DNA from 2 places in the Aquamicrobium soli genome. Region 2 is predicted to be linked to the other one. Evidence: riboswitches for the same ligand, from Rfam matches in the RefSeq annotation. Region 2 holds a riboswitch; the other holds the start of a gene.
The links. Region 2 has a riboswitch for cobalamin ahead of ACFOHJ_RS07020 (aromatic ring-hydroxylating oxygenase subunit alpha). Riboswitches for the same ligand answer to the same signal wherever they lie in the genome.
Positions count from the first base shown of each region.

Region 1: another riboswitch for cobalamin. It lies ahead of ACFOHJ_RS09665 (TonB-dependent receptor plug domain-containing protein); the one in region 2 lies ahead of ACFOHJ_RS07020 (aromatic ring-hydroxylating oxygenase subunit alpha).

Region 1 covers NZ_JBHRTK010000012.1:23,577-39,351, reverse strand. The annotation lists gene hisF (imidazole glycerol phosphate synthase subunit HisF) at 1-623, shown strand, start outside; gene ACFOHJ_RS09730 (phosphoribosyl-ATP diphosphatase) at 632-958, shown strand; gene coaA (type I pantothenate kinase) at 977-1,936, shown strand; gene ACFOHJ_RS09720 (alpha-ketoglutarate-dependent dioxygenase AlkB family protein) at 1,943-2,566, opposite strand; gene arfB (alternative ribosome rescue aminoacyl-tRNA hydrolase ArfB) at 2,559-2,996, opposite strand; gene ACFOHJ_RS09710 (phosphoenolpyruvate carboxykinase) at 3,079-4,689, opposite strand; gene ACFOHJ_RS09705 (response regulator transcription factor) at 5,032-5,733, shown strand; gene ACFOHJ_RS09700 (stimulus-sensing domain-containing protein) at 5,756-7,540, shown strand; gene ACFOHJ_RS09695 (HPr kinase/phosphorylase) at 7,569-8,015, shown strand; gene ACFOHJ_RS09690 (PTS sugar transporter subunit IIA) at 8,200-8,601, shown strand; gene ACFOHJ_RS09685 (HPr family phosphocarrier protein) at 8,598-8,894, shown strand; gene ACFOHJ_RS09680 (ABC transporter ATP-binding protein) at 8,907-9,680, opposite strand; gene ACFOHJ_RS09675 (FecCD family ABC transporter permease) at 9,677-10,678, opposite strand; gene ACFOHJ_RS09670 (ABC transporter substrate-binding protein) at 10,675-11,547, opposite strand; gene ACFOHJ_RS09665 (TonB-dependent receptor plug domain-containing protein) at 11,560-13,446, opposite strand; cobalamin riboswitch at 13,639-13,846, opposite strand; gene ACFOHJ_RS09660 (adenosylcobinamide amidohydrolase) at 13,929-14,654, shown strand; gene ACFOHJ_RS09655 (ABC transporter ATP-binding protein) at 14,665-15,378, opposite strand; gene ACFOHJ_RS09650 (ABC transporter ATP-binding protein) at 15,375-15,775, opposite strand, start outside.
Region 2 covers NZ_JBHRTK010000009.1:42,037-57,811, forward strand. The annotation lists gene ACFOHJ_RS07005 (fumarylacetoacetate hydrolase family protein) at 1-610, opposite strand, end outside; gene ACFOHJ_RS07010 (hypothetical protein) at 697-972, opposite strand; gene ACFOHJ_RS07015 (2Fe-2S iron-sulfur cluster-binding protein) at 969-2,063, opposite strand; gene ACFOHJ_RS07020 (aromatic ring-hydroxylating oxygenase subunit alpha) at 2,074-3,321, opposite strand; cobalamin riboswitch at 3,442-3,645, opposite strand; gene ACFOHJ_RS07025 (NAD(P)/FAD-dependent oxidoreductase) at 3,713-5,017, opposite strand; gene ACFOHJ_RS07030 (glutamine synthetase family protein) at 5,018-6,376, opposite strand; gene ACFOHJ_RS07035 (arginase family protein) at 6,515-7,471, shown strand; gene ACFOHJ_RS07040 (ATP-binding protein) at 7,499-8,983, opposite strand; gene rpmH (50S ribosomal protein L34) at 9,258-9,392, shown strand; gene ACFOHJ_RS07050 (hypothetical protein) at 9,382-9,546, opposite strand; gene rnpA (ribonuclease P protein component) at 9,469-9,759, shown strand; gene yidC (membrane protein insertase YidC) at 9,773-11,596, shown strand; gene yihA (ribosome biogenesis GTP-binding protein YihA/YsxC) at 11,663-12,313, shown strand; gene msrB (peptide-methionine (R)-S-oxide reductase MsrB) at 12,321-12,827, opposite strand; gene ACFOHJ_RS07075 (acyloxyacyl hydrolase) at 13,012-13,611, shown strand; gene ACFOHJ_RS07080 (trimethylamine methyltransferase family protein) at 13,640-15,217, opposite strand; gene pdxR (MocR-like pyridoxine biosynthesis transcription factor PdxR) at 15,372-15,775, opposite strand, start outside.

The DNA.
Region 1 (15,775 bases), on a different contig from region 2:
AAAACCGCGAGACCATCTTCGACATCGTCGCCCGCACCGCCGAGCAGTGCTTCATGCCGCTGACCGTCGGCGGCGGCGTGCGGCAGGTCGCCGATATCCGCAAGCTGCTGCTGGCCGGCGCCGACAAGGTGTCGATCAACACGGCAGCGGTGAAGAACCCGGATTTCGTCGCCGAGGCGGCGCAGAAGTTCGGCGACCAGTGCATCGTCGTCGCCATCGACGCCAAGAAGGTGTCGGCGCCCGGCGAGGTCGATCGCTGGGAAATCTTCACCCATGGCGGCCGCGAGAAGACCGGCATCGACGCCCTCGACTTCGCCCGCAGGATGGCCGATCTCGGCGCCGGCGAAATCCTGCTCACCTCGATGGACCGCGACGGCACCAAGGCCGGCTACGACATCGCGCTGACCCGCGCGGTGGCGGACGCGGTGCGCGTGCCGGTGATCGCTTCCGGTGGCGTCGGCACGCTCGACCATATGGTCGAAGGCATCCGCGACGGCCACGCGACGGCGGTTCTGGCGGCCTCGATCTTCCATTTCGGCACCTATTCGATCGCCGAGGCGAAGCGCCACATGGCCGAGGCCGGCCTGCCGATGCGACTCGACAGAGCCGCGGTTCGGCTCTAAACGGCGCCATGACCGAGTTTTCGCTGTCCCAGCTGGAAAAGACGATCCACGAACGCGCGCATTCGGGCGATCCCGATTCGTGGACCGCGAAGCTTTACGCGCGCGGCATGGGCAAGGCCGCGCAGAAGCTCGGCGAAGAAGCGGTGGAAGCCGTGATCGCGGCGGTGAGCGGCGACCGGCAGGCGCTGGTTTCGGAAAGCGCCGATCTCCTTTATCATTGGCTGGTGGTGCTGGGTATTGCCGGCGTCCCGCTTGACGCCGTCCTCGAAGAGCTCGAGCAGCGTACCGGCCGTTCGGGTATCGCCGAAAAAGCATCCCGGCCAAGCTCGGGCTAGGCAGGGCCAGGAGACGCGATGGATCAGCTCGCACCGACCGAGAAATACTCGCCCTATCTGTTTTTCTCAGCCGAACGATGGGCGGAATTCCGCGCCGATACGCCGCTGACGCTGAGCGGGGAAGAAATCGACCGCCTGCGCTCGCTGAACGATCCGGTCGACCTGGAAGAGGTCAAGCGCATCTATTTGTCGATGTCGCGGCTGCTGTCGGCCCATGTCGAGGCGAGCCAGTTGCTGTTTCGCCAGCGGCGCGCCTTCTTCAATGTCGGCGACGTCGCCAAGACACCGTTCATCATCGGCATCGCCGGCTCGGTGGCGGTCGGCAAGTCGACCACGGCGCGCGTGCTGAAGGAGCTGCTGGCGCGCTGGCCCTCCAGCCCCAAGGTCGATCTCGTCACCACCGACGGCTTCCTGCTGCCGAACGAGATCCTGCGCCGCGAAAACCTGATGGAGCGCAAGGGCTTTCCCGAAAGCTACGATGTCGGCGCGCTGCTGCGCTTCCTGTCCGACATCAAGTCGGGCCAGAGCGCGGTGCAGGCACCGGTCTACTCGCACCTGACCTATGACGTGCTGCCGGGTGAATTCGTCACCATCGACCGGCCGGATATCCTGATCTTCGAGGGGCTGAACGTGCTGCAGCCGGGCAAGCTGCCCAGCGACGGCAAGATCGTGCCGTTCCTGTCCGATTTCTTCGATTTTTCCATCTATATCGATGCGGACGAGGATCGCATCCACGACTGGTACATCGCCCGCTTCATGCGGCTGCGCGAGACGGCGTTCCGCAATCCGCAGTCCTTCTTCCACCGCTACTCGCAGCTTTCGCTGGGCGCGGCACAGGCCATCGCCGAGGGGTTGTGGGGCAACATCAACCTGAAGAACCTGCGCGAGAACATCCTGCCGACCCGCGCCCGCGCCGACCTCATCCTGCGCAAGGGCGCGAACCATCTGGTCGAGGAAGTGGCGCTGCGGAAACTCTGAGACGGGTCAGGGAGCCGTCACCCGCCGTAGCGTCAGGTTGATGCGGCCGTCGCTTTTCAGCAGCATCGAGGTGCCGGGGTAGATGCGGTCGACGCCGTGGAAGGCGAGCCTGCTTTCGCCGCCGAGCACGAGAACGTCACCGCTACACAGGCGCAGCGAGACCGTCTTGTCGGTCCGCCGCGTCCCGCCCACCCGGAACAGGCAATCGTCGCCGAGCGAAACCGAGACCACCGGTGCGGCGAATTCTCTCTCGTCGCGGTCCTGGTGCTGGCCCATCTTCGCGTCGGCCGTGTAGAAATTGACCAGGCAGGCCTGCGGCGGATGCGGATAGTCGGCAACCTCCTGCCAGAGCCGCAGCAGCGCTTCCGGGATCGGCGGCCATGGCTCGCGGGTCACCGGATGCATGGGCTGGTAGCGGTAGCCGCGCTCCTGGTCGGTGACCCAGCCGAGCGCGCCGCAATTGGTCATGCGCACGCTCATTTCCTTGCCGGTGCGCGGCATGGCGGGAACGTAGAGCGGGGCCTGGCGCACCACGGCGCGGATCGCTTCGAGCAGCGTTTCCTGTGCTTCCTGCGGCAGGTAGGAAGGCAGGTGGCGTACGCCCGGCGGCAGGGTCGGGCGCTCAGTCATCTCCGACCCGTCCGCGTAGCTTCTTGACGGTGGAGCGGCCGGCCTTGGCCTTCAGTCGCCGCTCGACCGATCCCTTCGTCGGCTTCGTCTTCCTGCGCGGCGGCGGTGGCGGTTCGGCCGCGCTGGCGAGCAGCGCCACCAGCCTTGCACGGGCGTCGGCGCGGTTCTGTTCCTGCGTGCGGAAGCGCCCGGCCTCGATGACGATCACGCCGTCCTTGGTGGCGCGCTGCCCGGCCAGCTTCAGCGCGCGCTGGCGCACGCGCTCCGACAGGCCCGGCGCGTTCGCGGCGTCGAACCGCAGCTGCACCGCCGTCGCCACCTTGTTGACGTTCTGGCCTCCCGGGCCGGACGAGCGGATGAAATCCTCGCGCCAGTCGTCGGGAGAAATGACGGCCTCGTCGGCAATGATGATCTTTTCGGCCTCGCTCATGCCGCATCACATGGCGCGGTTGCGGAAAAAAGAAAAGGCCCGGGCAACGCCGGGCCTTATCTGGAGGAGGCTGAAGGTGCCGCTATTCGGCGGCCACCTGCATGTGCGGCGCGGCGCCGAGGACCGATGCGTCGACATGGGTTTCGAATTTCTCGAAATTGGCGATGAACATGTCGACCAGCTTGCCGGCCTGCCGGTCATAGGCGCCCTTGTCGGCCCAGGTCGAACGCGGATCGAGAATGGAACCATCGACGCCCGGTACGGCCATCGGCACCTTGAAGCCGAAATTGGGATCGGTGCGGAAGCTGGCCTTGTTGAGCGAGCCGTCGAGGGCGGCGGCGAGCAGCGCGCGCGTCGCCTTGATCGGCATGCGCTTGCCGGTGCCGTAGGCGCCGCCGGTCCAGCCGGTATTGACCAGCCAGCAATCGACATCGTGCCTGGCGATCAGGTCGCGCAGCAATTCGCCGTATTCCGACGGATGGCGCGGCATGAAGGGAGCGCCGAAGCAGGTCGAGAAGGTGGCTTCCGGTTCGGTCACGCCCTTTTCGGTGCCGGCGACCTTGGCCGTGTAGCCGGAAAGGAAGTGATACATCGCCTGCGCCGGCGACAGCTTGGCGACGGGCGGCATGACGCCGAAGGCATCGGCGGTCAGGAGGATGATGTTCTTCGGGTGGCCGGCATGGCCGGTGGCGCTGGCGTTGGGGATGTAATCCAGCGGATAGGCGCAACGCGTGTTCTCGGTCAGCGAACCGTCGTTGAAATCGGGCACGCCGTGCTCGTCGAGGATGACGTTTTCGAGCACGGTGCCGAAGCGCCGCGTCGTGGCGAAGATTTCCGGCTCGGCCTCCGCCGAAAGCCGGATGGTCTTGGCGTAGCAGCCGCCCTCGAAATTGAAGACGCCCTTCGGGCCCCAGCCGTGCTCGTCGTCGCCGATCAGCGTGCGGGACGGGTCGGCCGACAGCGTCGTCTTGCCGGTGCCCGAAAGGCCGAAGAAGATGGCGGTGTCGCCCTCGGGCCCTTCATTGGCCGAGCAGTGCATCGGCATCACGCCCTTTTGCGGCAACAGGTAGTTGAGCGCGGTGAACACCGACTTCTTGATCTCGCCGGCATAGGAGGTGCCGCCGATCAGCACCATCATGCGCGTGAAATCGACCGCGATGATGGTTTCGCCGCGTGAGCCGTGGCGGGCCGGATCGGCGCGGAAGGACGGCAGGTCGATGATCGTCATCTGCGGCACGAAGCCCTCGAGCGCCGCCGGCTCCGGCCGGATCAACAGGTTGCGGATGAACTGCGAATGCCAGGCGAGTTCGGTGATCACCCGCGTCGGCAGGCTGAGATCGGCGTCGGCGCCGCCGACGAGATCCTGCACGAAAAGGTCCCTGTCGGCCATATGGGCGCGGAAATCTTCCAGCAGGGCGTCGAACTGGGCCGGCGACATCGCCCTGTTCTGGTCCCACCACACCTGTCCGTCGGTGGCCTCGTCGCGGACGATGAACTTGTCCTTGGCCGAGCGGCCGGTGTGCTGGCCGGTCAGCGCCACCAGCGCGCCGTGGGCGGAAAGCCGGGCTTCGCCGCGGCGGATGGCTTCCTCGCACAGCCCAGCGACGCCGAAATTATAGTGCACCGTGCCCTTGGTCGTGAGGCCGATCCGGTCGATCCCGCAGGCGGGATTGCGTTTGCCTGTTTCAGACATGGTGTTCCTTTTTGAGTGTTCGCACGAGGATCCGAAAAAAATCATCCGAGCGCTGAATTACGGAAGCAAAATGGCCAGAAGCAGGAAAAGCGTTTGATATCAAATCATTAATCGATTTAAAAATTTTGAAAGTTTTTTAAATCGTTTAAAGGTGTGTAAAAATCAGGGGCTTACCCAAGGAACGGCGGTCGCATTTCGTCCAATGCGAAATAGATATGACAGTGGAACAGGGCCGCTTCCCGTGACTACGCGCGGGACTTGTGCCACATTTTGTACCAGATTTGTCCTGCAAGAGCCCTTCTTCACCACGGAAGGAATCTGCTTATGAGGGAGCCGCTGGAAATGGCCACGATCGCGCTTGTTGACGACGACCGCAACATTCTCACATCGGTTTCGATCGCGCTTGAATCGGAAGGATACCGTGTCGAGACCTATACGGACGGTGCGTCGGCGCTGGAGGGCCTGGCGGCGCGGCCACCGAACCTCGCCATCCTCGACATCAAGATGCCGCGCATGGACGGCATGGAGCTTCTGCGCCGCCTGCGCCAGAAAACCGACCTCCCGGTCATCTTCCTGACCTCCAAGGACGACGAGATCGACGAGCTGTTCGGCCTCAAGATGGGTGCCGACGATTTCATCCGCAAGCCGTTCTCGCAGCGGCTTCTGGTCGAGCGCGTCAAGGCGGTGCTGCGGCGCGCCAGCGCCCGCGATGCGGCCGCCAAGGCGCCGAGCCAGCAATCCCGTTCGCTCGAGCGCGGCCAGCTCGTCATGGACCAGGAGCGCCACACCTGCACCTGGAAGGGCGAGCCGGTGACGCTGACCGTGACCGAGTTCCTGATCCTGCATTCGCTGGCCCAGCGCCCCGGCGTGGTGAAAAGCCGTGATGCGCTGATGGATTCGGCCTATGATGAGCAGGTATATGTCGACGACCGCACCATCGACAGCCACATCAAGCGGCTGCGCAAGAAGTTCAAGCAGGTCGACGACGAGTTCGAGATGATCGAAACGCTTTACGGGGTCGGATACCGCTTCCGCGAAGCGTAAGCGCCGCGAAAACAGGAACGGCATGGCATCGGTAACCGAGACTTGCAAGTTGGCGACCGCCGGCAGGCGGCGGCGGGGTTTCCTGCCGCCCATGCTGTCACGGCTGACGGTGCCGATGCGCCGGTTCCTCGGCCACCATATCTTCTCCAGCCTCACCCGCCGCATCCTGTTCCTGAACCTGGCCGGCCTGGCCGTGCTGGTCATCGGCATCCTCTATCTCAACACCTTCCGCGACGGCCTGATCGACGCCCGCGTCGAAAGCCTGATGACGCAGGGCGAGATCATCGCCGGCGCCATCGCCGCCTCCGCCACGGTCGAGACGGATTCGATCTCGATCGACCCGGAAAAGCTGCTGGAGTTGCAGGCCGGCGAAAGCATCGCTCCCGGTTCCGACCAGCTCGACAATCTCGACTTCCCCATCAATCCCGAGCGCGTGGCGCCGGTGCTGCGGCGGCTGATCTCGCCGACGCGCACCCGCGCGCGCATCTACGACCGCGACGCCAACCTGCTGCTGGACTCGCGCCATCTCTATTCGCGCGGCCAGATCCTGCGCTACGACCTGCCGCCGGTCGACGAGGAGACGCCGGGCCTGCTCGAGCGGATCGAAGGCATGGTCTTCAGCCTGTTCCGCAACAAGGCGCTGCCGGTCTACCACGAGCAGCCGGGCGGCAATGGCGCGGCTTTCCCCGAAGTGATGAAGGCGCTGACCGGCAGCCCCTCCACCATCGTGCGCATCAGCGAGCAGGGCGAGCAGATCGTGTCGGTCGCCGTGCCGATCCAGCGCTTCCGCGGCGTGCTCGGCGTGCTCATGCTGTCCACCGAAGGCGGCGACATCGACAAGATCGTGCGCAACGAACGCCGCGCGATCCTGCGGGTGTTCGGCATCGCCGCGCTGGTCACCGCCAGCCTGTCGCTGCTGCTCGCCTCCACCATCGCCAACCCGCTGCGCCGGCTTTCGGCGGCGGCGATCCGCGTGCGGCGCGGCGTCAAGAACCGCGAGGAAATCCCCGATTTCTCCGACCGCCAGGACGAGATCGGCAACCTGTCGGTGGCGGTGCGCGACATGACCAACGCGCTTTATGCGCGCATCGATGCGATCGAAAGCTTCGCCGCCGATGTCAGCCACGAGTTGAAGAACCCGCTCACCTCGCTGCGCAGCGCGGTCGAGACGCTGCCGCTGGCGAGGAACGACGCTTCCCGCGGGCGGCTGATGGAAATCATCCAGCACGACGTGCGCCGGCTCGATCGCCTCATCACCGACATTTCCGACGCCTCGCGCCTCGATGCGGAACTGGCGCGCGAGGACGCCGGCAAGGTGGACCTGAAGAAGTTCATCACCGACCTCGTCGCGGTGTCGAGCGAGACCACGCGCAACAAGAAGGCCGTCGAGATCGTCTTCAACGCCGCCAAGCTGCCGCAGGGGGCCCGGAGCTACGAGGTCGTCGGCCATGACCTCAGGATCGGCCAGGTCATCACCAACCTGATCGAGAACGCGCGTTCCTTCGTTCCCGACGAGCACGGCCGCATCGAGATTTCGCTCGCCCGCATCGGCAAGTTCAACATCGTCACCATCGAGGACAACGGTCCCGGCATCCGCGCCGAGCAGATCGACCGCATCTTCGAGCGGTTCTATACCGACCGTCCGTCGAGCGAGGCGTTCGGGCAGAATTCGGGACTGGGCCTGTCGATCAGCCGGCAGATCGTGGAAGCCCATGGCGGCACGCTGACGGCCGAGAACATTCCCGGCACCAAGCCCGGCGACGTCCGCGGCGCGCGCTTCGTGGTCACCCTGCCGGCCGACGCATGAGCGCGCCGAAAACCTTTCCTGCCGCCCGATGCTGAATATCCATGCCACCGCCCTTGTCGTCGGCGATCGCGGGCTCGTCATCCTCGGCCCCTCGGGATCGGGCAAGACGACGCTGGCGGCGGCGCTCGTCGCCCGTTTCTCGCAGGATGGGATTTTCTCCCGGCTGGTCGGCGACGACCAGCTTTTTGCCGAGGCAAGGGATGGCCGGCTGGTGCTTCGGGTGCCTGCCACCATCGCCGGGCTGGCCGAGGTGCCCGGCCTCGGTCCCCGCCCGGTCGGCTTCGAGCCGGCAGCCGTCATCGACATGGCCATACGCCTGGTCCCGCCGAACGAGGTGCCGCGCTTTCAGGAGGAAGCCGTCGAAACCGTGGCCGGTTACCGCCTTCCGCTGGTGGTGCTGGCCGAGCGCGATGTCGTTGCGGCGCTCGTCGCCGTGCCGGCGGTCCTGGCGGCCTTGCCCTTTCGGCGGGATTGACAGGCCGGGGAGCCGATGCTTTCCAGAGGGGGTGCCGCCGCAGGTGCTGCATTGCGGCAAAATGGTTGGCCGAGGCGAAATTTTATGCTTGTAAACGCGCCACGCCTCGACAAGATAGCGCTCCCGCCGCTCGACCGGCGAGTATAAGGCGTGCTGGTGAAGGGTTTATGACGGAAACCGCCAAATGATCGGCCTCGTGCTGGTAACGCACGGTCAACTGGCCACCGAGTTCCGCCATGCCGTGGAGCATGTCGTCGGCCCCCAGGACAATTTCGAGACCGTTGCGATCGGTGCAGACGACGATATGGAGCAGCGTCGCCGCGATATCGTCGATGCGGTGGCGCGTGTCGACACCGGCGCGGGCGTCATCGTGCTCACCGACATGTTCGGCGGCACGCCGTCGAACCTGGCCATTTCGGTGATGCAGCCGGGCCGCACCGAAATCATTGCCGGCATGAATCTGCCGATGTTGATCAAGCTTTCCAGCGTGCGCAAGGGTGACGACATGCAGCTCTCGCTTGACGAGGCGCAGGCTGCCGGGCGTAAATACATCAACGTCGCCAGCCAGCTTCTTGCCAGTAAATGAATAGCGTATCGCCCAACGAAGATCAGATTGCCCGGGAATTCAAGATCGTCAACCAACGCGGCCTGCACGCGCGCGCCTCGGCCAAATTCGTCCAGGTAGCCGGCAGCTTCGACGCGACGGTCGATGTGGAGAAGGACGGCGTCAGGGTCGGCGGCACCTCGATCATGGGCCTGATGATGCTGGCCGCGAGCCCCGGCTGCGCCATCCGCGTCATCGCCAGCGGCCCGCAGGCCGCCGACGTGGTGGCCGCCCTCGGCGAGTTGATCGCTTCGCGTTTCGGCGAGGAAGCCTGACCGGAAAAGGGTCTATCTTGTAAGGTCGAGCGGCAGCACGATCGGCTTGCCGCCGGCTTCGCCGAGAAACGTTTCGACCGAATAGACCGCGCGCAGCCGCTCCGCCGTCAGCACGTCCCGCGGCGGGCCGTCGGCGAGGATCACGCCCTTGTCGAGCAGGATCAGCCGCGAGCACCAGCGCGCCGCGAGGCTGAGGTCGTGCATCGAAGCGACGATGCCGTGGCCTTCGCCGGCCAGCGTCGAAAAGGTCTTCATCAGCACGATCTGGTGCGAGGGATCGAGCCCGGCCGCCGGTTCGTCGGCCAGGAGCAGCGGCGCGTCCTGCGCCAGCGCGCGCGCGATCAGCACCCGCGCCTTCTCGCCGCCGGAAAGCTCGGTCGCCGGGCGGTTGCGGAAGGCGTCCACCTCCATGCGCCGCATGGCGGCCTCGACGATTTCCTTGTCGGCCCTGCCGGCGGCGGCAAAGGCCGGGCGGTGCGCGTGGCGGCCGAGCGAAACGATCATTTCCACAGGCACCGGCCAGGCGATGTCGCGCTCCTGCGGCAGGTAGGCGACATGGCGGGCCTGCTCGCGCGCGCCCATCGAGGCGGCGTCGCGGCCGTCGATCGACACCGCGCCGCGATGCGGCGTGAAGCCGAGAACGGTGCGCAGCAGCGTCGACTTGCCCGCGCCGTTCGGCCCGATCAGGCCGACGAACTCTCCGGGCGCCACGGTGAAGGACAGGTCCTTCAACACCGGCTTGCCGCCGAGCGACGCACTGAGATTTTTCACGGAAAGCAGGCTCACAGCATCTGCCTCCGCGTCTTGTAGACCAGCCACAGGAAGAACGGCGCGCCAACGATCGCCGTCAGCACGCCGAGCTTGAGGTCGCGCTCTGGAGCGATGAGGCGCACCAGCGTGTCGGCGGCGAGCAGCACGCAGGCGCCGCCGAGCGCGCTCGCCGGCAACAGCCGCGACGGGCGCGCGCCGACCAGCGGCCTCAGCATATGCGGCACCACCAGCCCGACGAAGCCGATGACGCCGGCGACGGCGGTTGCAGCACCCACCGAGGCTGCGGTGCCGAACACGGCCAGGAACTGCACGCGACGCCGGTCGACGCCCATGCTGGCGGCGGCGTCGCCGCCCAGCGTCAGCGCATCGAGCGCACGCCCGAGGCTTGCCAGCATCACCCAGCCCACGAGCATGAACGGACCCGCCAGCCACACATGCGTCATGGAGCGGTCGGTCAGCGAACCGAGCATCCAGAACATGATTTCCAGCGCCGCGAACGGGTTGGGCGACAGGTTCAGCGCCAGCGCGGTCATGGCGCTGGCCAGGCTGGAGACGGCGATGCCGGCGAGGATGACGGTGAGCGCGCCGCCGCGCAGGCCGGCCATCGCCTGCACCACCAGCACCGCGGCCACCGCGCCCGCCAGCGCCGCCAGCGGCAGGCCGAGCGGAAACAGCGCCGAGAAGCCGGTGTAGATGGCGATCACCGCGCCGAGCGAGGCCGAGGCGCTGACGCCGAGCAGCGCCGGCTCGGCCAGCGGGTTGCGCAGCCAGCCTTGCAGCGCCGCCCCCGACAGGCCGAGCGTGGCGCCGATCATCAGGCCGAGGATCGCGCGCGGCAGGCGGATTTCCTGCATGATCAGCGCCATCGTGTCGGCCTTGTCGGAAAACAGCGCCCGAATGCTGTCGCCGAAGGCGACCGCCGCCGGCCCGACCGTCAGCGACAGGAAGAACAGCGCGAGCGTGAGCGCGCCGAGCAGGCCGAGCACCAGCCGGAAGCGGGCGGTGTCGCTCACGGCCTGCCGCCCTTATGGTCGCCCGATTGCCCGAACGCCGCCTGTTGCAGGATGCGCGAGGCTTCCAGCGTGAACGGCGCGCCGCAGATCGTGTATTTGTCGGGAATGGGCACGATGCGGCCGGAAAGCGCCTTGAAGGCGGGGTGCGAGAAATTCTCCTTGGCGAGCGCCGGCGCGCTGTACTGGCTGTCGCCCTCGATGATGAGATCCGGGTTGGCGGCGATGAGCAGTTCCAGCGGCATGCGCGTCATGCCCGTGAAGCCCAGCGTATCGCCCAGGTTGGTAAGGCCGGCTGCCCGCACGATGGCGTCCGCCAGCGTACCGGAGCCGGAGGTGTAGCTGTTGGCATAGTAGAAGGCGGCGTTCTTCGCTGGCGGCTTGCGTGCCGCAAGTTCCGCCAATCCGGCGTCCAGTTCCGCCACCAGTTCGGCGGCGCGCTGTTCGCGATGGAGCAGCGCGCCCATGCGGACCAGGCTTGTCCGAACGTCCTCGAAGGAGGAAGCCGGCGTGAACTGCTCGACGCGGAAGCCGAGTTCCTCGAGCAGGCCTACCGTCGCCTTGGCGGTATAGGTGCCGGCCAGCACCAGATCGGGCTGCATGAGGAAGACTTCCTCCGCCTGGCCGTGGTTGAGGGGATAGCGGGCCGCCTCGTCCACCATCATCGAGGTGCCCTTCTCGGTGGCGAGGAAGGACACCGACTTGAGCTGCCCGGGAGCGGCCATCAGCATCGCCATCTGGTCGGTGCACAGGTTGATGGAGACGACCCGCTGCGGCGCCGGCTGGGCGATGGTGGGCGCGGATGCCAGAGCGAAGACGGCCGCCGCCGCGGCGGTTGCGATTTTCCGGCATTTCGCAGCGGCGGCGTTCATGGTGCTGTTTCCCTAGAACGAGCGGGTGAAGCTGAAATCGATCGTCCGCCCCGGCGCCCGGTAACCCAGCTTGGTCTGGTACTGCTCATTGAAGGCGTTCGCCACCGAGAACTTGAACTGGGACTGCGCGTCCAGTGCGTAAAGGGCGGTGAAGTCGGCCGTAACATAGTCTGGCAGCTTGATGGTGTTGGCGGCATCGGCGTAACGCGCTCCGCCATAGATCACCGCCGCCGAAAGCTCCAGCTTCTCGGTGGGCTTGTAGGCCAGCCCTGCCGTTGCCTTGAAGCGGTCGCCATAGGGAACGTATTTTCCGTGGACGCCGGGGCTCTTGTTCAGCGGATCGCGGAGATCGATGCCGAGGGTGCCGCTCCACTGCTCGTTGAACACATGCGCCAATGTCGCCTCGAAGCCGGTGACCTCCACCTGGTCGATGTTGTCCGGCTGCCAGATGAAGCTGCCCGGCGCAATCGGCGCCCAGTTGATCTGGTCTTTCACCCGCATGTGATAGACGGCTATGTCGAGGCTGGTCTGGGCCGTGGCCTGCCACTTCAGGCCCACTTCGAAGGAGCGCGACTTTTCCGGCTTCAGGTCGGGATTACCCGGCGTGAAGGGGTCGGGATAATAAAGGTCGTTGAAGGTCGGGGCGCGGAAGCCGGTGGCGTAGGAAGCGCGCGCCACCAGCCCGTCCGTCAGTTCGTAGCTGGCGCCGATATTGAAGGTGGTGGCGCCGCCGAACTGTTCGTCGTGATCGTAGCGCAGGCCGGTATCGATGGTGAGCGCCTGATACTCGAAGGAGTACTGGCCGAAGACGGCCGCGAGGTCGCGCTTCGTCCTGGCGTAGGCGACATCCGAAACGGTGCTGCCGTCGACCGAGTCGCGATAGGCCTCCACGCCGCCGAGCACCGTATGCCTGGCGTCGTTGACCTCGAAGGTCTTCTGCGTCGAGGCAAGGATGCCGTAGCGCAGCGTGTCGAAATCGTCGCCCTCGACGCCGTGGCCGAAATTGGAGGCGTAGTCGAGCGCGCTGGTCAACTCGACCGTGGAAGACCAGTTGTCGGAGTGATCGATGCGGGCACCGAGACGGCCGGAGAAATTGTGGGTGTCGGTCTGGTCCGTCGGCTGGCTGTCATACTGGTTGCGCCCGCGCGCATACAGGCCATCGGCGTAGAGCCGCCCCCAGTCGAAGTCCTTCGACAGGGCGAAATTGGCCGAGCCCTGCACGAAGCCGTCCTTGTCGGGATCATGGCCGTATGTCCCCGGCAAGGTGAAGTCATAGCCTTGCGTTCCGATGACCTGTGCGCCGAAGGCATAGTTGACCCCCTGTTCGCTCTGGCCCTGTACGCTGCCGGAGAGGTAGCCGCCCCACGGGTGCAGGACGCCCACCGTCGCCGTGCCGCAGCTTTTGCGCCCGTCGGCGCAGACGCCGCCCTGCTTGGTGATGATATTGATGATGCCGCCGATGGCGTCGGCCCCGTATTGCGCCGAATGCCCGCCCTTGGCGATCTCGATGCGTTCGATCGAGGTGAGCGGGATGGCGGACAGGTTGACCGTCCCCAGTGTGGCGGAACCGGCGCGGACACCGTTGACCAGCACCAGCGTCTGCGCCGCGGTCGCGCCGCGCAGCGAGACGCTGGAATCGGCGCCCATGCCGCCGTTCGAGGTCACTGTGACGCCCGGATAGCTCTTGAGCAGCGAGGGCAGGTCCGGCGCCGCCGACAGCTTGATGTCTTCCTCGCTCACCACGGTCACCGACGAGGTCGAGCGCTCCAGCGAGGATTCGCGCCGCAACGGTGTGGTGATGAGAAGCCGGTCGAGCTTCGTCGCGCCTTGCTCGTCGGTCTGGGCATCCTGCGCGACGGCCGTGCCGGCGAGCGCGCCCGTCAGTGCCAATGCCAGCATGCTGGTCGTGATCGATAGTTTCTTCAATTCGGTCCCCAGGCAATCTTGGGCGCGTATCGCGCCCTGGCTCAAAACGAACCGTGATCCGACTGGTTGGGGGGAATGAGGGTTCCACCCGGTCCGCCCGGCGCACGGCAACACAAAAGTGTCACCGCCACGGACGACCGCGCTTGAACACACCCCGTGTCCAGGCTTGGGTGACCGGAAAAGGCAGGTCTCCTGACTTCCGTGTCGTCGCCGCTCTTCCGCCTTCCCGAGCGCCAGAAGCGCGCCCAGTGGCTAGTGGAAGAAGACTCAACGGTTACAGTTGCGGGGGCAGTCCCGGATTCAGCCGTCGTTCGGCGTCACCGTGTTCCCTTTTAATCCGCCTCGCGGCGGAGCCAATTCCAACGCGGACCCTAGTGGCCGCGGGCGAAAGCGTCAATCGGCAAGGGCGCGGGCCGGCGAACAATTTTTGTCCCGCTGTGGCGCAAGCGCCACCCGTGCAGGTTCCGGCCTCATGCCGGCTTGCGGGCGGCGGCGGACGGTGGAACAAGGGCGGCATGAATGCCTTTGCCGTTTCCTGCGCCGCTCCTTTCCTCGTCGCCGAGTTCGCCACGCCGCAGGCGATGGTGAGCTGGTCGCTCACCCGCCCGGGTTTTGACCAGGCGCGCAAGGTGGCGTGGCTGCATGTGCGCGACGACGACCTGCCGCTGGGGGTCGACCCCGTCGAGCTGCTGGAAACCAGGATGGCGGCGGCCGGCCATGCGGATGCCGTCCATCTGATGACGTCGCGCGATGTCGCCCGCCATCACCTGGCGGCCGCCTGCTTCGACGGCGTGACCGGCACCTGCCTGGCGACGGCCGGGCTCGGCAACGCGGCCCGGGTAGGGGCGCCGCCGTTGCCGGCAAAGCCTGTCGGCACCATCAATCTTCTCGCCCATGTCGACCGGCCGCTTTCGCAAGGCGCGCAGCTGGAGGCCCTGTCGATCGCGGCCGAGGCGCGCACCGCCGCCGTCATCGATGCCGGCTGGAAGGTCGGCGGGCAGGTGGCGACGGGCACCGGCACGGATTGCATCGTGGTCGCTGCCCCGGCCGGTGAGCCGGGCGAAGCCTTCGCCGGACTGCATACCGCCGTGGGCGCCGCCATCGGCCGCGCCGTCCATGACGCGATCAGCCAGGCCTGCGCGACGTGGATCGGCGAGCGGCAGCGGGAAGCGGCCCGTTAGCAGGCTGCCCTCAGGCGCCGCCCATGTAGATATCCATGATCTGGCGGTCGTCGCGCACGTCGCCCGGCGTTCCCTCGAAGCGCTTTTCGCCGGCGGCGAGGATGTAGATCTTGTCGGCGATCGGCATCGCCTCGCGGATGTTCTGCTCCACCATCAGGATGCCGATGCCCTGCCGGGTCAGCCCGGTGATGCGCTCCAGCGTCTCGATCACCATGGCCGGCGACAGCCCGGCCGACGGCTCGTCGAGCAGGATGAAGCGCGGCTTTGAAACCAGCGCGCGCGCCAGCGACAGCATCGCCTGCTCGCCGCCGGAAAGCGCGCCGGCCGCCGTCTTGCGCCGCCGCGCCAGCGACGGGTACTGGCCGATCAGTTCCTCGATGCGGCTCTCCACCGCGCCGCGGTCGGCAAGGGCATAGCCGCCCATGCGCAGGTTTTCCATGACGGTGAGGCGCGGGAACACGCCGCCGCCCTGCGGCATCAGCACCAGCCCCTGCCGCACCACCTCGTGTACCGGCAGGTTGGAAAGCGTCGTGCCGTCGAGGCTGGCGCTGCCGCGCCACACCGGCAGCGCGCCGGCCACGGCCTTGAGCAGCGTGGACTTGCCGCAGCCGTTCGGGCCGAAGATGCAGGTGATCTTGCCGGCCTCCGCCGTCAGCGAGACGCCGTGGACGATCTCCTGCTTGCCATAGCCGGTGGCGACGTTTTCGGCGGCGAGCGTGGTCATTGCGGCCGCCCCAGGTAGGTTTGCATGACTTCGGAGTTGCGCACGATGTCGTTGAAGGTTCCGCTGGTCACCACGCGGCCGGAATCCATGACGATGATGCGGTCGCACACGCTGCGCACCATCTCCATGTCGTGCTCGATGATGAGGAAGGTGATGCCGCGTCCGCGCAACTGCGTGATCGCCTCGAGGATGATCTTGCGGATGTTGGGGTGCACGCCCGCCGTCACCTCGTCGAGCAGCACCAGGCTGGCCTGCCGCATGACCGCGCGGCCGAATTCGAGCAGCTTCTGCTGGCCGCCGGACAGGTCGGAGGCGCGGTTGTCGGCGACATGCTCCAGCCTCAGCAGCGAAAGCGTCTCGGCCGCCCGCTCCCGCGCGCCCTGCCAGTGCGCCTGTG
Region 2 (15,775 bases):
CGGGCGTTCCGGAAAGGATCACGTCGCCCGGCATCAGGGTGAACAGGCCAGACAGGTAGGAAATCATCTCCGGCACCTTCCAGATCATCTGGTTGAGGTCGCCCGACTGCCGGCGCTTTCCGTTGACGTCGAGCCAAATCGCGCCGGCCGCCGGATGGCCGATTGCGGTCGCCGCAACCAACGGCGAGCAGGGCGCGGAGGCCTCGAACGCCTTGGCTACCTCCCACGGGCGTCCCTGTTCCTTGGCCTTGGCCTGCAGGTCGCGGCGCGTCATGTCGAGCGCGACCCCGTAGCCATAGACGCAGTCGAGCGCCTTTTCGGCGGGGATGTCCCTGCCCCCGCTTTTCAGCGCCACCAGCATCTCGATCTCGTGGTGCACGTCGCTGGAGGCTGGTGGATAGGGGAAGCGGCCGTCGGCCACCAGATTGTCGGGGTTCTTCTGGAAGAAGAAGGGCGGCTCCTTGTCCGGGTCGTGGCCCATTTCCACCGCGTGGGCGGCGTAATTGCGCCCGACGCAGTAGACCCGATGCACCGGAAACAGTTTCCGCGTTCCGGCAACCGGGATGCCGGCCGGCAGGCCCGGCTCGAAAACATAATCTGTGCCGCGCATGCCACGTCCCGCCGTTTTCCAAGAGAGTCGATCCGGCGCTACCCTACCCGGCGGCGCGGATCGATCAACGGAAAACGCCGACTTTTCTAAATATTGCCGACGGGCCTGTGCCAGCCCGCCGTGCCGGCGACGGAAACCAGCAGAACCCGCAAGCGGCGCACGCCGGGATGGCTGAGACCGCGCCGATCGATGCGCGCGATCTCGCGGCGGGCCGCCTCCTCCAGGCAGGCACCGTGCGGCACCGACATCAGCCAGTCGAAGAACACCTCCTCGGGCGGCGGCAGCGGCGACAGGCGGGCCAGCGCCTCGCGGCTGAGCGGCCGGCGGACTTCCAGAACGTCGTCATTGTCGTCCATGCTCATGCCTCGATCTCGATGGGGGTCAGCGGTCTGGAGCAGCAGCAGAGAATGTAGCCTTCGGCGATCTCGCTCTCGAGGATGCCGCCATTGTGGCTCATCTCGACCTCGCCGGCGCTCTTCATGACCTTGCAGGTGCCGCACAGGCCGAACTCGCAGGCGGCCGAAATACGCACGCCGGCAGCGCGCGCCGCCTGCAACACCGTCTGACCGGGAAGGCACTCGGCCTCGACGCCGGAGGTAGCGAAACGGATCGCCACCGCTTGCTCGGCGGGCGCACTGGCGGGGACATCGGCGAACGGAGCCTCCACCGGCATCACCGCCGGGCGGCCAAAACTTTCCTCGTGGTAGTGCTCCATGTCGAAACCGGCGCTTTCCAGCATCTGGCGCACCGCGCGCATGAACGGTTCCGGCCCGCAGCAGAACACTTCGCGCTCGCGGAAATCCGGCGACAGCATCGGCAGGCGCACCGCATCGATCCGGCCCATATGGCCGAACCAGCTTTCGCGGCTCGACCGCTCCTCGATCATGAAACCGAGCGAGAGACCCGGCATGCGCATGCCGAGCAGTTCCAGTTCCTTGCGGAAGATGATTTCTTCCGGCCGGCGCGCGCAGTTGACGAAGGAAATGTCTGTCTGCGGCGAGAAGTCGTTCAGCCAGCGCAGCATCGACATCATCGGCGTGATGCCGGAACCGGCGGAGACGAACAGATATTTCGCCGACGGGTGGTCGTGCAGCGAAAACTCGCCCGCCGGGCCGAACGCCTTGACGTGGCCGCCGGGCTTCAGGTTCTCGAACATCCAGCGCGTGCCGACGCTGCCCGCCTGCGCCTTGACGGTGACGGCGATCGAGAACGGGCGCGACGGCGACGACGACAGCGTATAGGTGCGCATCAGCGGCCCGTCGGCCGTCGGCAGTTCCAGGGTCACGAACTGGCCCGGCTTGTAGCGGAACCAGGTCTGGTTATCGGAGCGGAACGTGAAGGTCTTCACGTCCGGCGCCTCGTCTATGACGCCAACCACCTCCAGCACCTGGAGGCGGTCGTTCCACGGCAGCATCTCGTCGAGATGCTTGTAGAGGTTGATGGTCGCGTTCATGATGGCCTCCCTACGCGACGTTCTTCAGGGCGGGCTTGCCGCCCTCGGCGAGCCGCGGCACCATGAAATCGGCATACCAGTCGACGAACTGGATGACGCCGCCCTCGTGCACCGGCGAATACGGCCCCGGCTCGTAGGCCGGCGACTGGATGCCGAAGGCGTTCTCTTCAACGATCCGTCTGTCCTCGTCGTTGGTCATGGCCCAGACGTGGATAAGTTCGTCGACAGTGTAGTCGACGCCCTCGACGGCGTCCTTGTGCACCAGCCACTTGGTGGTCACCGCCGTCTCGGTCGCGCTGATCGGGATCACGCGAAAGGTGGTCGCATGATCGATCAGCACGTGGTTCCACGTCGTCGGATAGTGATAGAGCATGAGCGTGCCGATGCGGTCGGCGCTCACGCCATCGCACAGGTTGCGCTTCACCGCAGACTTGCCGGACATGGTGTAGCTCACCGCGTCGCGCAGCAGCGGGGCGCGGGTGGCGCGGAACTGGCCCGCCTCGTCGATGCGGAATTTGCTGGGCAGGCCGTTCGCCTCGCAATGCGCCCAGTGCTCCAGCATCTCAGGGTCGCTGTCGACGCTCGGCACGCCGGTGACGGTCGGGGCCTCGGGAAAGGTCTTGCACAGTTCGGGATGGTTGGCCGCGCAGTGGTAGCACTCGCGGTTGTTCTCCCACACCAGCTTCCAATTGCCCTTCTCGATGATCGTCGTCTCGTGGGCGACCTTGGCGTTGGCGAGGTCGTGCGGTGCGAAATAGGGCTCCATCAGCGTGCGGAACGGCGCGAAGTCGGCCGGCTCGTCGGCCAGGCAGACGAAGACGTAGCCGGCGACGCTTTCGCAGGCGACCGGCTTCATGCCGAAATCGTCCTTGCAGAAATCCTCGCCCATCTGGCGCGCGAAGGCGAGGCTGCCGTCGAGGTTGTAGGTCCACTGGTGATAGGGACAGACCAGCTTGGCGGCCGTGCCCTTGTGCGCCGTGCAGACGCGGCTGCCGCGATGGCGGCAGGTGTTGTGGAGCGCGCGGATGACGCCGTCCTGCCCGCGCACGACGACCACGGAATAGATGCCGATCTGTACGGTGAAATAGCTGCCGGGCCTGGCGATCTCGCAATCATGGCCGACGAACAGCCAGTCGCGATACCAGATCAGATCCATATCGACCTTGAAGTAGTCCGGGTCGGTGTAGAAGGGTTGTTCCAGCGAGAAGCCCGGGCGGCGACGCTGCAGCCGGCCCAGCATGTCGAGTTTCGTTTCCATGTCCTGTCCTCAGCATTGCAAGGACTGAACTTGGTGGTGCTTGAAGGGGTGAACGATTGCAGCCCGGCAGAACGCCGACGACGCAAGGATTCGCCTCTTGATCGCCCACCGCGATCAGTCGAGTTTACGATGCTCAAGGCTGGTTTCCGGGCTTCGGAGCTGTCCTTTTAGGACTGTCGCGACACCTTCCCGGGCACATAGCCCAGTGGTTTTCGTCGAGACTATCGCTCCGCCACCGTTGCGGGGGCAGCGCCGGCATCAAACCGGCTTCCCAATTATCCCGTCAGCTCATCACGAACGGGCACCTGAAGCGTCCCCATCTAAACAGCGGCGGCCCGCAAGCGAGTCCGCGAAAGCGACACCGCCCCGCACAAAGGCGACAGCGCGGAATTTAGAGTCCGAGACGGTCGCGCAGGCCGTACCACCACGCGCCCAGCACGGTGAGCGGAACCCGGAAGGTCTTGCCGCCGGGAAACGGCAGGCTCGGCAGCGACGCCCACACGTCGAACCGCTCGGCATGGCCGGCCACCGCCTCTCCGAGCAATTTGCCCAAAAGATGCGTGGTGGTGACGCCATGGCCGGAATCGCCGTGCGAGAAATAGACATGCGGCGACAGCCGCCCGACATGCGGGATGCGCGTCAGGGTCAGCGCGAAATTGCCGCTCCAGGCGAAATCGATCTTCACGTTCGCCAGTTCGGGAAAGGTACGGATCATGTTGGGGCGGATGACAGCGGTCAGGTCTGCCGGGTCCTGCCCGCCATAGCCGATGCCGCCGCCGTAAAGCAGCCGGTTGTCGCTGGTACGGCGATAGTAGTCGAGCACGTAATTGGCGTCCTCGACGCAATAGTCGGCCGGAAGCAGGCTCTCGATCAGGGCAGGGTCCAGCGGTTCCGTCGCCATCACCTGGCTCGACACCGGCATCATGCGGTCGGTGACGACCGGCAGCAGCGTGCCCAGATAGGCGTTGCCGCAAACCAGCAGATAGGTCGCCGTCACGCTGCCCTTGTCGGTATGGACGGTCGGCTTTCCCGCCATGTCGATGCGCACCGCCCGCGAGTCCTCGAAGATCTTCGCGCCGAGGCTCTCCGCGGCCGCGGCTTCGCCGAGCACGAGGTTGAGCGGATGGATATGGCCGCCGCGCTGGTCGATCATGCCGCCGACATAGCGGTCGCTGCGCACATAGCGGCCGACATCGGCGCGCGCCACCATCTCCAGCCCCGCATGGCCGTGCGCCTCGTAGTCGCGCTTGAAGCCTTCGAAATATTGCATCTGCTTCTGCGTGAAGGCGGCGAAGAAGCCGCCATGGCGCAGGTCGCAGTCGATGCCGTATTTTTCGATGCGAGCGCGGATGATGTCGCCGCCCTCGCCCGCCATCGCGGCCAGCGCGTCGGCCTTGTCGCGGCCATAGCGGCGCTCGATGGTGGCAAGGTCGCGGCTGTAGCCGTTGACGATCTGGCCGCCATTGCGGCCGGAAGCGCCGAAGCCGACCCGCTCGGCTTCCAGCACCGCGACGCGATAGCCGCGCTCCGAAAGCTCAAGCGCCGCCGAGATGCCGGTGAAGCCGGCGCCGATGATGCAGACATCGGCGGTCAGCGACCCTTCGAGCGCTGGGCGCACATGGCGGTCGTTGGCCGAGGCCGCATACCAGGAACCGATATGGCCGGGATTCGGCACGGCTGAGACATGGGCTGCCATCTACACGGTCCTGATATAGGCGTCGTATTCGACGTCGGTGACGCGCAGCGAGAACTCGTCCAGCTCCTGGTATTTGCAGGCCGTATAGAGGGAACGGAATTCGGGCCCGACCGCGCCATAGGCGAAGCCCGAGGTGGCGAAGCGCTGCACGGCGGCGTCCCAGCTCGACTGGAGCGGCTCGTTGTCGAGCGCGTGGTCGTCGCCGGTGATCGGCCCGCCCGGATCGAGCCTTTCCTTCATGCCCATATAGGCCGCCTGCAGGATCATCGCGAGCACCAGATAGGGGTTGCTGTCGGCGCCGGCGACGCGGTGCTCGATGCGGGTCGCAGGCTTGCTGGCGGTGATGACGCGCACGGCGGCCGAGCGGTTGTCGAAGCCCCAGGACGCGAAGGTGGGCGCATGCTCGGACGGCTTCAGCCGGCGGTAGGAGTTGGCGTGCGGGGCAAAGATGGCGGTACTTTCGCCCATGTAGCGCAGCAGGCCGCCGACCGACTGCATCAGCAGTTCGGAGGGACCGTCCTCGCCGACGAAGATGTTGCGCCCCTTCTCATCCAGGATGGAGAAATGCACATGCATGCCGTTGCCCGCCTGCATACCGTAGGGCTTGGCCATGAAGGTGGCATCGAGGTCGTTCTTGCGCGCCACGCCCTTGACGATGCGCTTCAGGAACACGGCGTAGTCGGCAGCCCTCAGCGCATCCGGGACATGGTTCAGGTTGATCTCGTACTGCCCCGGCCCGTTCTCGCGCAACGTAGTGTCGGCCGGAACGCCCTGCTCGCGGCAGGTCGAGTCGATCTCATAGAAAACGTCCTCGAAATCCTGCAATTCGGCCACGGAAAGAACCTGCGTCTGGCCGGTATGCCAGCGCCCTTCCCGCGTGTTCGGCGGGCGCACCGGATCGAGCGCCGAGCGCACGGGGTCGATCAGGTAGAATTCGAGCTCGGTCGCGACGACCGGGGTCAGCTTCATCTGGCGAAAGCGCTCCAGCACCTTGGCCAGGACCTGGCGCGGGTCGGCGAAGAAATGCCCGCGGTCGGGGCCGTTCATGGAAAGCATCACCTGCGCGGTGGGCCGCTTCAGCCAGCTTATGCGGGCGAGCGTTCCCGGCACCGGCACGCAGATGCCGTCCGGATCGCCCGTGCCTTCGGCCAGCCCGGCCGCATTCACGTCGCGGCCCCACACGTCCAGCGCATAGACCGAGCGCGGCATCGCCATGCCGTTGACCAGCACGTCGATCGAGCGTTCGCGCGGAATCCATTTGCCTCGGGGAACGCCGTTGACGTCGACGACGAACGCCTCCAGTACCTCGATATCGGGATTGTCGTTCAGGAATTTGCGGGCAACTTGTTCATCAATCATGGTCCACCGAATTTCGCGGAAAAAGGCTCCGCGTTAGCCGAACTGTCGGACAATCGATAAAGCAAGGCGGCGAAATTAGCCAGTTCGATGCCCCGCCGCCGCATTGACAGGCCGGCGCCACGCTCCTTACCTGCACCTATGAACACCGCTTCCGACAATCGCCCTTTCCCCTCCGGCCTGCTCGTTCCCAGGCCCCGCACCTTTCTCGGCCTGCCGGCGGCAACCGCCGCCGTTAACGGGTCCGCTGCCATCTTCGGCGCCGTCCACGGCACCGCCTATGCGACGCCGACCGTCCGCGAGGATGTCGAAAGCGGGCCGGATGCGGTGCGGCGGGCGATCACCGAGGCCTCGGTCCACATCGACCACTGGGATTTCGATTTCGACGGCCCGCTGCTGAACGACGGCGCGTTGCAGGCCTTCGACCTCGGCGACGTTTCGACCCGCCCGGACGACGCGGCCGGCAACCGGGAAAATATCGAAGCGGTGACGCGCGCCGCCCACGATGCGGGCGCGGTGCCGATCCTGATCGGCGGCGACGATTCCGTCGCCATTCCCTTCATGCGCGGGCTGGACGGCGGCGAGAAACTCAACATCCTGCAGATCGACGCCCATATCGACTGGCGCGACGACATCGCCGGCGAAAGGCTGGGCTATTCCAGCACCATGCGGCGGGCTTCCGAACTTGCCTCCGTCGCCTCCATGACGCAGGTCGGCATCCGCGCGGTCGGCAGCGCCCGCCGCGCCGAGGTCGAGACGGCAAGGGCGTGGGGCTCGCGTCTCGTCACCGTTGCGGAGGCCCGGCGCATCGGCGTCGAAGCGGTCGCCGCCGCCCTGCCGCGCGACGGATCGCTGCTCATCCACATCGATTGCGATTCGATGGATCCCGGCATCTGCCCGGGCATAAACGCGCTGTCGCCGGGCGGCTTCGCCTTCGACGAAATGACCACGCTGATCGCTGCCGCCATGCGCGGCCGCAAACTTGCCGGCTTCTCGATCGTCGAGTTCCAGCCGGCCGCCGACGTCAACGACATGTCGGCCACCATCGTCGGCCGCCTGGTCAGCCACGTGCTCGGCCATCTGGCGCGCCGGGGCTGATCCTTCCGTCCGTTCAGGGTCGCGCGCCTAAGCCGGGCGTCGAAGGCCGCGCGGCGCCGGCTCGAGGCGGGCCGGCTGGTCGGGGATGGAGATGGCAAAGGTCGTGCGCCCGCCCCGGCTTTCCACCAGTTCCAGCGCCCCGCCATGGGCGCGCACGAGTTCATGGGCGATGGCCAGCCCGAGCCCGGTGCCGCCGCTGCGCGCGGCGCCGCGAAAGGCGGTGAACAGGTTTTCGCGCGCCTTCGCGGGCAGGCCGGGGCCGGTATCGGTGACGAGAATACGGCCGACGCTGCCCTGCCGCTCGGCCGCCACGGTCAGCCGCCGCACCACCGCGCTTTCGGTATCGCCCGCCATCGCCTGCACGGCGTTGCGGGTGAGGTTGGTCAGCACCCGGAACAGTTGCTCGGCGTCCGCGTCCACCTCGAAGCCGGGCGGGACGGCATCCTCGAACTCGATCCCGCTTTCAAGATCGAGCAGGCTGTGCACGTCCTCGACCAGTTGGCGCAGCCGCACCCGGCGCCTGGACGGCGGCGCTTCCTGCGTCCGGCCGTAGGCAAGCACGCCCTCCGAATAGGAAACGGCGCGGTCGAGCGTGCGCACGAGCCTCGGCGCATAGGCCTGCACCGTCGGGTCCTTCACCTGTTGCAGGCGATCCGACATCAGCTGCGCGGAGGCCAGGATGTTGCGCATGTCGTGATTGATCTTCGATACCGCCAGACCGAGGTCGGCGAGGTGCTTCTGCTCGGCGAGCATCTTTTGCAGCCGCTCCTGCATCTGCGCCAGCTCGCGCTCGGCGATGCCGATTTCGTCGGCGCGCATCGAGGGGCGGATGATGCGCGACTGGTCGTCCGGAGCCTCGGAAAAGGCCAGCATAGAGCGCGTCATCGTGCGCATCGGCCGAACCATGACGCGGTCGAGCGCGACATAGACGAGGGCCGCGGTGAACACGGCGATCAGCAGCGACAGAAGCGCGACCGTGCGAGAATAGCCGAGCATGGCCGCGCGCAACTGGTAGTCCGGCATGATCAGCTCGAACTCCTCCGGGCTCGCTCCCACCGGGCCGAAGATGCGCAGCATGCGATTTCCGCCGAAGAGCAGCGTATCGAGCGCGCCGGTCATCTCCTCGACCAGCCCCAGATGGTCGACGTCGATATGCTCGTCCACCTGCGGTGGCATTTCGGCGACCGCCAGCAGGCGCGCGACGCCGCCGTCGCGCACCGCGATCGCCTTGGCGCCGATGGCCATCAGGACGTCGTTCTGCGCCGTCTGCGACAGGCTTTGCGTATCGCCCTGCACCAGGGCGATGGATACGGCGGCGGCCGTGCTCAGCCGCTCCTTCAGCCAGGTGACGCGGTAGCTGGCGACGGTCGGCAGGAAAATCAGGATTTCGGCCAGAAGCCCGAAGACCACGGTGAGCAAAAGAAGCTTGGCCGACAGGCCCCGCGCCAACGGCACCCGCCGTTCGGGCGTCGACGTGACCCGTGCTTCGTCCTCTGGGTTATTCTCGCTCATGCGCGGTCGATACCATTGTCCGATGGATTGCGCATCATTAGGCCATCGCAGCCGTTCTGCCAATTTTCACCTTGGGTGAGGCTGCTTTTCCGCGCCTCGGCCGAACGGTGGCGAGCGGGCGGATTGACTTCCAAAAACCTTCTTTCTATAAGCCCGCTCACGCTCGGGCAGCCTTACCCGGCGCGGTTTCGGTCGCGCGGTGAAATGCCCAGCCTAGCTCCTGGCACATAAGTGACAGATTCAAGAAGGGCCGCACTCCGCGGTATTAAAACAAATGAAGCGTACCTATCAGCCATCCAAACTCGTCCGCAAGCGCCGGCACGGCTTCCGCGCCCGCATGGCCACCAAGGGCGGTCGCGCCGTCGTTGCCGCCCGCCGCAACCGTGGCCGCAAGCGGCTCAGCGCCTGAACGGGAAAGACCGTTGCCGGTTGCCGGAAAGCCAGTCGGGGAACGGCCCGGCCGGCTTCTGAAGCGCACTGAATTCCTGGCTGTCCGGCGCGGCGAGAAGCGGCGCGGGCGGCTTTTTCTCGTTGAAGTCCTCGACCGGGGCGACGACAGGCAAGCGCGCGTCGGCTATACGGTGACCAAGAAGGTCGGCAACGCCGTGGTGCGCAATCGCGTCAGGCGGCGGTTGAAAGAAGCCGTGCGCACCCACGCAGCCGATGACATGGCGCAGGGCAGTGACTATGTCATCGTCGGGCGCGAAGAAGTGCTTTCCGCTCCGTTCGGCCTGCTCAAAGCCGAACTTTCACGCCGACTCCGCGCACAACGATAGGCCACGGACCGCGATGCAAAACAACCGGAACTTCTTCATCACCATCATCCTGTCGGTGCTGATCCTGACCCTGTGGCAGGTGTTCTACATGAATCCGCGCATCGAGGCGCAGCGCGAGGCCGCGCGCATCGAAGCCGAGCAGAACCCCGCCAGCCAGAAGCCGGCAACCGAAGCGGCGAATTCCGGCGCCGCCCAGAACGGCCAGGCGCCCTCGCAGGCGACCATTCCCAACGCCCCGGCAAGCGACCAGGCGGCCGTCGGCGGCAGCCGCGACCAGGCGCTGTCGGCGAACATGCGCGTCGTCATCGACACGCCGAGCCTTTCGGGCTCGATCAACCTGACCGGCGCGCGCCTCGACGACCTCAGCCTCAGGCACTACACCGAGACCGTCGACAAGAATTCGCCGAAGATCGTCCTGCTCAATCCCTCGACGCTGAACGACGGCTATTTCGCCGAAATCGGCTTCTCCGGCTCGCCCGAGGCGGGCACGCTACCCGGCCCCGACACGCAGTGGACGGTCGAGGGCAACAACACGCTGACGGCGAGCACGCCCGTCACGCTGACCTATACCAACGACAAGGGCCTGACCTTCAAGCGCGTCATCTCGGTCGACGACAACTACATGTTCACCGTCGACGACACGGTGACCAACACCGGCAGCGCGCCGGTATCGCTCGCCAATTACGGCCGCGTCACCCGCTTCGAGAAGCCCGACGACCGCAGCACCTACGTGCTGCACGAGGGCCTGATCGGCGTCATCGGCAAGGAAGGCCTGCAGGAAATCAAATATTCCAAGATCGAGGAAGAAAAGCAGGTCACGCCCGGCAAGTCCGACGACGGCTGGCTCGGCATTACCGACAAATACTGGGCGGTCGCGCTCGTGCCCTCCGCCAAGCAGCCCTTCCAGCCGCGCTTCGGCTTCTTCGGCGACGGCAGGACGCGCTACCAGTCCGACTACCTGACCGACCAGATCACGGTGGCGCCCAGCCAGTCGGCGACGCTGGAGACCCGGATCTTCGCCGGCGCGAAGGAGGTCGGCACGATCAACGCCTACGAGAAGACCTACAACATCCGCCAGTTCGACCTTTTGATCGACTGGGGCTGGTTCTATTTCATCACCAAGCCGATGTTCTGGCTGATCGACACGCTCTACAAGTTCTTCGGCAATTTCGGCCTCGCCATCATCGCGACCACGGTGCTGGTCAAGGCGGTGTTCTTCCCGCTCGCCAACAAGTCCTATGCCTCGATGGCGAACATGAAGAAGGTGCAGCCGAAGATGACGGAGATCCGCGAGAAATACGCGGACGACAAGATGGCCCAGCAGAAGGCCATGATGGAGCTCTACAAGACGGAGAAGATCAACCCGGTCGCCGGCTGCTGGCCGATGCTGATCCAGGTGCCGGTGTTCTTCGCGCTCTACAAGGTGCTCTACATCACCATCGAGATGCGGCATGCGCCGTTCTTCGGATGGATCCAGGACCTGGCCGCGCCGGACCCGACCTCGCTGTTCAACCTGTTCGGCCTGCTGCCCTTCGCCGTGCCGGCCTTCCTGATGATCGGCGTCTGGCCGCTGATCATGGGCGTCACCATGTTCCTGCAGATGCGCATGAACCCGACGCCGCCCGACCCCACCCAGGCGATGATTTTCACCTGGATGCCGATCGTGTTCACCTTCATGATGGCGGGCTTCCCGGCCGGCCTGGTCATCTACTGGGCGTGGAACAACTTCCTGTCGATCCTGCAGCAGGGCATCATCATGAAGCGGCAGGGTGTGAAGATCGAACTATGGGACAACCTCGCCGGTATGTTCCGCAAGAAGCCGGCGCAGGCGAAATAGCCGCGCGCCGGCGGCGTCTCCGATGCGGTTGCGGCCCTCGGACAGTCCTTGCCGAGGGTAGATACCGTGGATAAGCCGGTCATAGACTCCGAACTGTTCAACCGACCCTGGGTGTTCATCCGCGGCGTGCCGGCCATGAAGTTCCTGCCGCCGGAGGGACCGGCAGAGATCGCCTTTGCCGGACGCTCGAACGTCGGCAAATCCTCGCTGATCAACGCGCTCGTCGGCCAGAAGGGCCTGGCGCGAACCTCCAACACGCCGGGGCGCACGCAGGAGCTGAACTATTTCGTGCCGGGCGGCTTTTCCGGCGAAGGCGCCGACCTGCCGCCGATGGCGCTGGTCGACATGCCGGGCTACGGCTACGCTTCCGCGCCCAAGGAGAAGGTCGACCAGTGGACGAAGCTCGTCTTCGACTATCTCAAGGGCCGCGTCACGCTGAAGCGCGTCTATGTGCTGATCGATGCCCGCCATGGCATCAAGGCCAATGACGAGGACGTGCTGTCGCTGCTCGACAAGGCCGCGGTGTCCTACCAGATCGTGCTGACCAAGACCGACAAGATCAAGGCCGCGGGCGTGCCGCGGCTGATCGAGGAGACGCTGTCGAAAATCAAGCGCCGGCCGGCCGCCTTCCCCTTCGTGCTCGCCACTTCCTCGGAGAAAGCCGAGGGGTTCGACGAGTTGCGGGCGGCGATCGTGCTTGCCGCCAACGGTGGCTGACTGGCTCTCAGGCCGTCGCCGGCTTGAAGCTCAGCGCCACGCCGTTGATGCAATGGCGCTTGCCGGTCGGCTTCGGCCCGTCGTCGAAGACATGGCCGAGATGGCCGCCGCAACGGCTGCAATGGCACTCGACCCGGACCATGCCCAGCGTCGTGTCCTCGCGCGTGGCGATGCCGTTCGGCAGCGCCTGCCAGAAGCTCGGCCAGCCGGTCCCGGATTCGAATTTCGTCTCGGACGAATAGACCGGCAGCTCGCAGCCGGCGCAGGCGAAGATGCCCTTGCGGTGCTCCTCGAGCAGCGGGCTCGAGCCCGGATATTCCGTGCCTTCCTTGCGCAGCACGTCGTAGGCGGCCTGCGACAGGCTCGCGCGCCACTGCGCATCCGTCTTGGTCACGGCGAAGGTTTCTTCGGCGGCGCGCGCCGGCTGCGGCTTGCCCATGCGCACCAGCGCCGAAGCCCCGCCCGCGAATGCGACGGTGACGGCGCTGCCCAAAAGGAAATTACGACGATCCATTGTCTTTTACCTCCCGGGCCGTTTTGCCAGACTGGACCGTTTTAGGGAAATCAAATGGGGGTGAGGCGGTCCGGCGGGCGCCGGTGAATCCCCTCCCCGCGACCCGAGTCCGACACCGCGTCATTTCTGTTGCCCTCGGCGAATACGCGCTCTATCGCTTAGCGATACGAGTGGGGAGACCTCGGTGATTCGCCAAAAGATCGCGGCATTTGCCAGCCTGGTTTCATTGCTGATCGCTGCCGCCGCAACCCCGTCCCATGCCGCTTCCCTGTCCGCCGACATCCTGCCGGCCCGCTTCGGCGAACTCGGCCGCTACTCCGACAAGATGGAAGCGCGCCTCGGCGTCATGGCCTATGACCGCGGCTTCTTTTCCACCGACGTCTTCAGCGGCACCGTCATCAACGGCGAGCTGCTTTTCCGCTCGCCGGAATTCCTGGAAGCCATCGGCTCGCCCCGCCCCTATATCGGCTTCGACGCGGCCATCGCGCACGATCCGGTGCATTTCTTCTATGCCGGCCTCAACTGGGACATGAGCCTCACCGACCGGCTTTACCTGTCGGCCAGCCTCGGCGGCTCGATCAACACCGCCAGGAACCTGATCGACCCGACCACCTACAAGGCGCTGGGCTGCCGTGTGCTGTTCCATCTCGGCGCCGGCATCGGCTTCGACATCACGCCGAACCTGACGATCCAGGCCTATGCCGACCATTTCTCGGATGCCAATCTGTGCCGGGTGAACAACGGCGCGGAAGCGACCGGCGTCCGGGTCGGCTATCGCTTCTGAACGACGAGCCCGGGCCGGGCCGTCGCCTCTACCGCTCCGAATACCCCATGGCGCTGCGCGGCAGCCGGATGAGATCGCCGAAGCGGGCGCGCAGCCGGTCGTCCACGGCCTTGGCGACATGGCGGGGGAAGCGCTCGGCGAGGATCTTCTTCCTCGCGTCGATGGCCTGATGCAGCATGTCCGGCTTGCCCGCCTCGCACCATTGCTTCGGCGAAAGCCGCTCGATGGCGCCGGCATCGAAATAGGCGGCGGCGGGTGCCGGCGAGCCCGGCCCGTTGTCGAGATAATGGCCCGGCCCATTCATGCAGGTGGCGGCGATGGCATCGACCGAGCGGGCCGCCTCGCTTGCGTCGAGGCCGCGCTGGCAGCGCAGGCAGTGGCCGAGCACGGCATCGTCGATGATCAGGCTTTCCAGGCAGAAGCCGAGCAGGGAGGCATGCATGCCGGCCGCCTCATAGACGAGATCGAGCCCGGAAAGGCCGGCCAGCACATTGGTGATGCCCTTTTCGTAGCCCGACTGGAAATCCGGCTGCTTCGAACCGGTCATGCCGGCCGCCGAAGCGCCGGGCAGGTCGTAAAAGCGCGCCATCTGCGCGCAGGCGGCCGTCAGCAGGGCCTGCTCGGCGGAGCCGCCCGCCATGATGCCGCTGCCCGGATGGGACGCGAACGGCCAGGTGCCCAGCATGGCCGGATGGCCGGGCTTCAATGCGTTGACATAGACCAGCCCCGCCAGCACCTCGGCCACCGCCTGCACCACGGCTCCGACCAGCGAGGCGGGCGCAGTGGTGCCGGTCTGCGCCGTGGACAAAAGGAGGATCGGGATGCCGCCCTTGACGCATTCCTCCAGCACGCCGCAGGCATCCTCGGCGAACTTCATCGGCGACACCACGAAAGGCGTCGAGCTCGAAACGAAGGGGCGGGCGCGGAATTTCGCCTCGCCGCCGGCCAGCGCATAAAGCATTTCGAGCGCCGGCCGCACGTTCTCGCGCACGGTAAAGGAGGTGCCGATATGCTTCGACGTCCCCATCACGCAGGCATAGAGCGTGTTGAGGTCCAGTTCGAGCGGATCGGCGATGTCGCGCGCCGCCATGGGGCGTTGGAAGAAGTGGATGTTGTCGAGGCCCTCGACGATGCGGGCGGCATCGTAGATGTCGCGTAGCTGCGATTCCCGGTAGCTGCGCGTCTCCGCGTCGACCAGATGGACGGCAAGCCCGGCGGTGCCGTAACGCACATGGCCGTCCTGCACGATCATGTCATGACGCGGGTCCTGGCCATGCAGGGTGAAGTGGCGGCCGGCCCTGGCGAGCGTGTCGGCGACCAGCGCGCGGGGAAAGCGGATGCGCCGGTCCTGCCCGTGAACCGCACCGGCGCGCGTCAGCACCTCGACGCAGGACGGAATGGGGTTGGCGAAACCGACTGTTTCCAGGACCGTCAGCGCGGACTGGTGGATGCGTTCGAGGTCGTCCTGGCCAAGGGGGCCGTAGCCCGGCCGGCGATGACCCGCGCTCCCCGATCCGCCCTCGCCCGGCGCGCCGCCGGAGCCCGGCTGAGCTTCCGGATCGATCGGTGCGGGCCGTCTGGCCGGCACCATTTTCGCAAGCGTCATGAGCACTCCATGGCGAAGCCGGATGCCAGGAGCCTGCCGCCCGGCCCGCCGTTTTTCCGTCCCCGATTATGGCGCGCCACCAGGCCGGGGCTAAGGCCCAGCCAAAATTCGCCGCATGGGCCAGCGGTCCCCGGGATCGGAAACCGGACCGCGGTCAGGCGGCGGCCGGACGGCGGCCCGCCGCCGTCGCCAGTTCGCGGATGCCGGGCTCGATGTGCTGGATGGCGATCGAGGAAATGCCGAGCCGCATGAAGCGCGTCGGCGCATTGCCCTGGTCGAAGAAGCGGTCGCCCGGTTCGATCAGCACGCCACGACTGGCGGCGATTTCGGCGAGCGAGCGCGCATCGGTGCCGCGCGGACCTTCGAGCCACAGCGAGGTGCCGCCGGCGCTGGTGCTGGACTGCCACTCCGGCAGGAACGCGGCGATCGCCTGCACCAGCCGCTTGCGCCGCTCCTCGAACGCGCTCGACAATCGCCGCACCAGGGCCTCGTGGTGGCCGAGCGACAGAAACAGCGCCACGGCGCGCTGGTTGTTGGCCGGCGGATGGCGCAGCATGA